Chlorobaculum parvum NCIB 8327: one gene and its partner. The protein of the gene in region 1 binds, or shares a complex with, the protein of each later gene. Links are inferred from orthologs where the notes say so. Each region holds a gene or a part of one and is shown on either strand. Other genes may lie near its edges.

The links. The genes of interacting proteins can lie anywhere in the genome.
Region 2: the proteins of hisH (region 1) and hisF are in contact, whole or in part, in a crystal structure (PDB 6RU0), measured with the Thermotoga maritima proteins. The link is inferred for Chlorobaculum parvum NCIB 8327 from one-to-one orthologs. Residues at the interface, in WP_004080484.1 of Thermotoga maritima: Asn15, Arg18, Arg22, Arg117, Leu118, Pro119, His120, Met121, Gly122, Trp123, Asn124, Asn134, Gly135, Tyr136, Tyr138, Val140, Tyr158, Glu180, Lys181, Ser182, Ser183, Lys184, Ile185; in WP_004080486.1 of Thermotoga maritima: Met1, Leu2, Ala3, Arg5, Ser40, Glu41, Asp45, Glu46, Ala70, Glu71, Ile73, Asp74, Ile75, Pro76, Phe77, Asp98, Lys99, Ser122, Gln123, Glu161, Thr195, Leu196, Asn247, Arg249, Glu251.

What each region holds. Positions count from the first base shown.
Region 1 is NC_011027.1:499,139-502,737, forward strand. Bases 763-3,599 are described here. They hold hisH (imidazole glycerol phosphate synthase subunit HisH), read left to right. Parts: upstream 763-1,795; coding sequence 1,796-2,404; downstream 2,405-3,599. Other genes in these bases: CPAR_RS02410 (sulfide/dihydroorotate dehydrogenase-like FAD/NAD-binding protein), read right to left, coding at 763-1,605; hisA (1-(5-phosphoribosyl)-5-[(5-phosphoribosylamino)methylideneamino]imidazole-4-carboxamide isomerase), read left to right, coding at 2,425-3,207; scpB (SMC-Scp complex subunit ScpB), read left to right, coding at 3,249-3,599. Also shown: gltA (NADPH-dependent glutamate synthase), read right to left, coding at 1-648; more of CPAR_RS02410, read right to left, coding at 760-762. UniProt on the Escherichia coli protein: IGPS catalyzes the conversion of PRFAR and glutamine to IGP, AICAR and glutamate. The HisH subunit catalyzes the hydrolysis of glutamine to glutamate and ammonia as part of the synthesis of IGP and AICAR.
Region 2 is NC_011027.1:1,753,619-1,756,878, forward strand. Bases 381-3,260 are described here. They hold hisF (imidazole glycerol phosphate synthase subunit HisF), read left to right. Parts: upstream 381-1,382; coding sequence 1,383-2,138; downstream 2,139-3,260. Other genes in these bases: CPAR_RS08130 (NAD(P)/FAD-dependent oxidoreductase), read right to left, coding at 381-602; CPAR_RS08135 (hypothetical protein), read right to left, coding at 785-1,105; CPAR_RS08150 (Sec-independent protein translocase subunit TatA/TatB), read right to left, coding at 3,051-3,260. Outside these bases: more of CPAR_RS08130, read right to left, coding at 1-380.

The sequences.
Region 1 (3,599 bases):
GAACTCGATGCCCATGCGGCGCAGGCCGTCAAGCTCCTCGCGCACGATCTCTTTCGGCAGACGGAACTCCGGAATGCCGTACATCAGCACGCCGCCAAGCTCGTGCAGCGCTTCGAAAATCACCACCTTGTGGCCGTACTGGGCCAGGTCGTTGGCGCAGCTCAGGCTGGCCGGGCCGCTGCCGACGACGGCGACTTTCTTGCCGGTCGAGGGGGCGATTTTCGGATCGATCTTCTGGCCGCTGGTGCGTTCGTAGTCGCCGACGAAGCGTTCGAGGTTGCCGATGGCTACCGGCTCGTGCTTCTTGCCGATCACGCACACCTTCTCGCACTGGTCTTCCTGCGGGCAGACGCGGCCGCAGATCGACGGCAGCACGTTGTCCTCCTTGATCTTCCTGACCGCGCCCATGAAGTCGCCTTCGGCGATGAGCTTGATGAACTGGTCGATCTTGATATTGACCGGGCAGCCTGCGATGCAGACCGGGTCCTTGCACTGGATGCAGCGCAGCGCTTCCTGCTGTGCCTGTTCCGGAGTCAGTCCGAGGTTGACCTCCTTGAAGTTGCCGACGCGCACCTCTGGATCCTGTGCGGGCATCTTCTGGCGGGGGATGGCCATGCGTTCCTTGGCCGTGATAGTACGAGCGTCCATGATTACGATTGCGGGTTTAGCTTTAAAACTTGATTTCGTAACAGCTCAGCCCGACGGAGGCCGTTCGACCGGCTCCGTCGGGTTGGCGGAATTGTATGAAAAAGAGTGTTCTCAGCCCTGTCCGTGCAGCTTGCAGGCGTGTTCGAAAGCTTCGCCGGCCTCTTTCTCTTCGTGCTGGTAGATTCTGTTCCGATCGGCCAGGTTTTTGAAATCGACCTGATGGGCGTCGAATTCCGGGCCGTCGATGCAGGCGAACTTGATTTCGTTGCCGATCGTGACGCGGCAGCCACCGCACATGCCGGTGCCGTCGATCATGATGGGGTTGAGGCTGACCACGGTTTTGATGCCGTGCGGGCGGGTGACATCGGCCACAGCTTTCATCATCGGAATCGGGCCGATGGCGAGCACGAAGTCGATCTTCTTGCCGGAGTCGATCAGCTCCTGAAGCTTCTGGGTGACGAAGCCGTTGAAGCCGTACGAGCCGTCATCGGTGGTGATGTAGGCCTCGTCGCTGACCGCCTTCATCTCGTCTTCGAGAATCACCAGGTCTTTCGAGCGCGCACCGTTGATGGTGATCACATAGTTGCCCGCCTCCTTGAGCGCCTTGGCCGTCGGGTAGGCGATGGCCGTACCGACGCCGCCGCCGATGCTGACTGCGGTACCGAAATTCTCGATATGCGAAGGGGTGCCGAGCGGGCCGACCACGTCGGCGATCGAGTCACCAGCCTCCTTGCGGTTCAGCTCGCGAGTCGATTTGCCAGCGCCCTGGGCGATGATGGTGATGGTGCCTTTTTCAGGATCGGAATCGGCGATGGTCAGCGGAACGCGCTCACCGTTCGGATTGATCCTGACGATGACGAACTGGCCCGCTTTTCGCTTTTTTGCGATCATCGGGGCCTCGATCTCGAATTTTTTGATATTTTCAGCTAAAAAAATAGCGGAAACAATCCTGTACATTGTTCTTTCGATTTCTCGTGATATGTGGATTGGAATGGTTTTCAGGGAAGTTTGGAACAAATCGAAAACCAACGGAAGGTTGTATAATACGGCAAGAACTTCTTAATTGAAAGCCGTGTTCACGCTTTTTCGACCTGTGGGTGCTTTTTTCTCCATCCGGTGGTCATCAGTCACGCTTAATTTTCTGTTCATGATATTTATTGCCGATTACGGCGCCGGAAATCTCAGGTCGGTGCACAAGGCGTTCGAGTTTCTCAGTATCGATGCGGTTGTCAGCGACAAGGCTTCGGAGATGAGCCGTTACGAAAAGGTGCTCATTCCAGGCGTTGGCGCTTATGGCCCTGCGATGGAGGCGTTCAACCAGCATGGTTTCGGCGATGCGATCGGGGAGCACATCGACAAGGGGCGGAGCGTGCTCGGCATCTGCCTCGGCATGCAGCTCTTTCTGACCGAAAGCGAAGAGATGGGCACGAATCAGGGGCTCGATCTCGTACCCGGAAAGGTGCTTCATTTTCCGCGTGGCGGTGACAAAATTCCGCAGATCGGCTGGAACACGATCAATCTGTGCCGCAAAGAGTCGGTGCTGTTCCGCGGTATTCCGGACGAGTCGTGGTTCTACTTCGTCCACTCCTACTATTGCAGCCCCGTCGATCCGGCAAGTATCGCTGCCACGACCGAGTACGCCGGAAAAAAGTTTTGTTCGGCCATTGAAAAAAATGGTATTTTCGCAGTTCAGTTCCACCCGGAAAAGAGCTCCGAAGCGGGCTTGCTGGTGTTGAAGAATTTTGCAGAGTTTTAAGCTGTTGAGGGGTTTACGCTATGTTGATCATACCCGCTATCGATATTAAGGAAGGCAAGTGCGTCAGACTGACCAGGGGTGATTTTGCTCAGAAAAAGATTTATCTCGACAATCCTGCTGACATGGCGATTATCTGGCGGAAACAGAACGCCAAGATGCTCCATGTGGTCGATCTCGATGCGGCTCTGACCGGTGAGATGGTCAACTTCGAGAAGATTCGCGAGATTGTGGAACTGCTCGATATTCCGATCCAGGTCGGCGGCGGCATTCGCTCGGTCGAAGCGGTCGAAAAGTATCTCAGCATCGGCGTCAGCCGTGTGGTCATTGGCTCAGCGGCGGTTACCAATCCAAGCCTTGTGGCCGATCTCCTCAAAAAGTATCGTCCCTCGCAGATCGTCGTCGGCATCGATGCCGAGCACGGCGTGCCAAAAATCAAGGGGTGGACCGAGAGCAGCAACATGCAGGATTACGAGCTGGCTCTTGAAATGAAGAAACTTGGCGTCGAGAGGATTATCTATACCGACATCACCCGCGATGGCATGTTGCAGGGCGTCGGATACGAAACCACCAAGCGTTTTGCCGAAAAGGCGGGCATGAAGATCACCGCATCGGGCGGCGTGAGCACTTCTGATGACCTCCACAAACTCAGGTCGCTCGAACGGTTTGGCGTCGATTCGGTCATTATCGGCAAAGCTCTCTACGAGTGCAACTTCCCGTGCCAGGAGCTCTGGTACGCTTACGAGCAGGATTTGGGCATCGACGGCGAATTCTCCACGGCCCGAAAGAAAGAGTGCTGCCGCTGAGCCCGGACGAATCCTCGCGCTTGCAACCATCATCAGTCATCGTGCAGGAACAGGACCGACAACTTCTCCAGTCTGTCGAAGCGCTTATCTTCGCTTCTGAAGAACCCGTCACGCCGCAGGCTATCTGCCAGATTATCGGCGGAGAGTTCAGCTATCCCGATCTTCAATCGGCCGTTGAGGCGCTCAATCAGGAGTACGAGGCGACCGGCCGCACCTTTCGCATTCATTTTCTTGCCGGCGGCTATCGCTTTCTGACTGATCCGGACCACGGCGATCTCGTGCGGCAATTGCTCGCGCCGGTGATTCAGCGCCGTCTTTCACGCTCAATGCTGGAAGTGCTTTCCGTGATTGCCTGGCATCAGCCGGTGACGAAAGGGGATATTCAGCAGATT
Region 2 (3,260 bases), 1.3 Mb from region 1 along the record:
TGCCCCTGGAACTCCTTGGCGCGATGCACCAGCGTGACCGACTCGGCGTTTTTCAGCAAGCCGACCGTCCAGTCGAGCGCCGAATCGCCGCCGCCCACAATCACCACACGCTTGCCCTTGAAATTATCGACCGACTTGACCGCGTAGTAAACCGAACTGCCGGTCAGGTGATCGATATTGCCGAGCTGCGGCAGCTTCCGCGGCTCGAATGCACCGAGTCCAGCCGCGATGAGCACCGCGCGTGAACGATAGACGTTGCCTGCGTTGGTTCTGGTCTCGAACGTGCCATCGTCGAGCTTGGTATATTTGGTCACCGCCTCGCCGAGCACCACATCGGGATTATATCGCTCGGCCTGAGCCCAGAGGCTCTCGACCAGATCGATGGCCGGAACTTCCGGAAAACCCGCGACATCGTAGATATGCTTTTCGGGATAGAGAGCCGCGAGCTGGCCCCCGAGCTGCGACATGCTCTCGATGATCCGGCAGGAGATGTTGTTCATACCGCACTGGAACGCCGCGAAGATTCCCGTAGGACCACCACCGATGATGGTCAGATCCCGTATATCCTGATGGTCGGTCGTTGGATTATGAATATCTAACATTATGATTGCCTTGTTGGGTGTTTGCCCTGACGCCAGGGCATCTCTAAAAACTTATTGCGCGTCTCGATTGCTGCGTTGGATTGTGCTCAAAATCCTCACGTACGACCAGTACGCTCCGGTTTCTGCGCTCCATCCGCCTTGCTCTCAAGCCGCTCATGACACTTTTTAAAGATACCTTTTAGTTAGCTGTCGGACTTTTTCAGGTAGATCATCCCTTCAGGATCGACCATGCCGTACAGAATGGCGAGCAGGGCATCCTGATCGTCAAACTCATGGATTTCGACGTGGATAGCCTCCTGCTTGGCCACCTGATTACCCGCATCATTCTTGAAATAAAAAATCGCCCTGACACCGCCGTGAGGGGTTTCGCCGACGAACTCGTAGGTGCCGTCCTGAAGCTCGCAAAGAGCGCATCCGGCCTGGTCGGCTTCAATGGGGCAACTGGCGCATTGGGAGTAGAATCCCTCTTCGGATTCCGCGAAATCGCAAACGGGAAATTTCATAACAGATTCTCCTTTTCTGGCTCCCCTCGGCTTGAAAGTCGAGGCTACATGAATATAAGAGTTCAGAATGTCCAAAGGGTTAAAACCCTTCTGAATGTAAGATCGGCTTGCGCGATCCAGACGCCTATACAATCGGGTCGCTTTTCGGATGCGCCCCGGAAGAGCGGCTCAATATAAGAAGACTTTAATATATTAGTTGCAGATTCAAAGTTTTGTGATTTCTTGAGTCAGGCACCGGCTCTACGACCGGATTTTCCGACTCCCAAATTCTGCCAAGATGTTAGCCAAACGAATCATCCCCTGCCTCGACGTCCGCGACGGACGGGTTGTGAAAGGAATCAATTTCGAAGGTCTCCGTGACGCGGGTTCGATTCTCGAACAGGCCCGGTTTTACAACAATGAAATGGCCGACGAACTGGTCTTTCTCGATATTTCCGCATCCATCGAATCGAGAAGGACAACGCTTGAGGAGGTGCTGAAAGTTTCAGGCGAGGTGTTCATTCCACTGACGGTCGGCGGAGGCATCAGCTCGGTCGAGCGGGCGCGCGACGCCTTTTTGCACGGTGCAGACAAGGTGTCGGTCAATACCGCTGCGGTGAACGATCCAGTGCTGATTTCGCGCATCGCCGAGCGCTTCGGCTCGCAGGCTGTAGTGGTGGCGATTGACGTCAAGAAGGTGAATGGTGAGTACATCGTGCACACCCATTCAGGCAAAACGCCGACGCAGTACGAGGCGCTGGAGTGGGCACACCGGGTGCAGGAGCTTGGCGCGGGGGAAATTCTCTTGACCAGCATGGATCGCGACGGCACGCAGGAGGGCTACGACAACGAGATTCTCAAACGCATCTCGACCTCGGTGCACATTCCGGTGATCGCTTCAGGCGGCGCGGGCAACCTCGAACATCTTTACGAAGGTTTCACCAAAGGCCACGCCGATGCGGCGCTTGCGGCTTCGATCTTCCACTTCCGCACCTACTCCATCAGAGAGGCAAAAGAGTACCTTCGCGACAAGGGTATTGCGGTCAGGCTTTGACCGCCTTGATCCAGTCGATCTGAAGGTTGAAATTGCCCTTCTGCTGCTCGGCCACAAGGAAGCAGATCTGAATCACGCTCGACGAGTCGAACGGCGCGTCACCAACATCCTCATCCTCACGCCCTCCAGCCAAAGGGTGCAGTTCGGAAAAAGGCAGATCGACCTCCTGCCAATCGCCAGCCTCGGTATCGAAGCCGCAGCCATAAACAAGGCCATCGGCATCGGCGCTGTTTCTGACCCGGAAGTCGTAGCGACGGCCATCACCCTTCAGGCGTACCTTGAAGCTGTCGTACCCGCTGAAATCCTGCGCATCGAACACGGTGCGCACCGAAGCGAATCCGCCCTTGCGGTCCGACGAAAGGCGCCCGGCAAAAACAGCCAGACCTGAATCGTCCACATCGAGGGTGCTTTTCGAACCGCCCCCATCACCGTGTCATCTACATTGCGCCACTCAAGGCACTGATTCTCAAAATCACAGATAATATGCTCTTCAGCCATATCAGTCATTCGAACTAAGAAACGTGTTAACAAACCCGGCTCATCCGACCTTGCCGTCACCCAATCACAATACGTACAGCCGGACGGAGTGAAAACCGGATACATCATCATCCCGAAGCCTCAGGAGTGGAACGTGCCGCTTCCGAAGGAGTTTCAGGGAAGGTAAACCTGCACCAATTGATTGAATATTCCAAACAAAAGCCATTCTAACCGCGAAACACGGTTTTACGATAAGGCCATATCCGCACGAACAAAAAGAAGATAAAAGGTCAGAAGAGGTGCCCGTTGTGGCCATTATTTTTTTACAAAACATTGACAAGACGCTTGGGCAGCGCCTAATGAAACGAAGAATAAAGGTAAACAACTGAGCATAACCGACAGGAAGTCAGCTCCTGAACGGTTCGAGAGCCTTGATCAGTCAGAAACGCTGGAGTTTTTTGACGGTTTGCTACTATCAGATACCGTATCGACCGCCTTATTGAATTCCGACTCAATGTCGGCCTGAGCTTTCTTGAACTCCCTGATACCCTTGCCAAGGCCGCGAGCCAGTTCAGGAATTTTCTGCCCGCCAAACAGAATCAGAATAACCGCAAGAACAAGCAGTAACTCCGGACCACCGATATC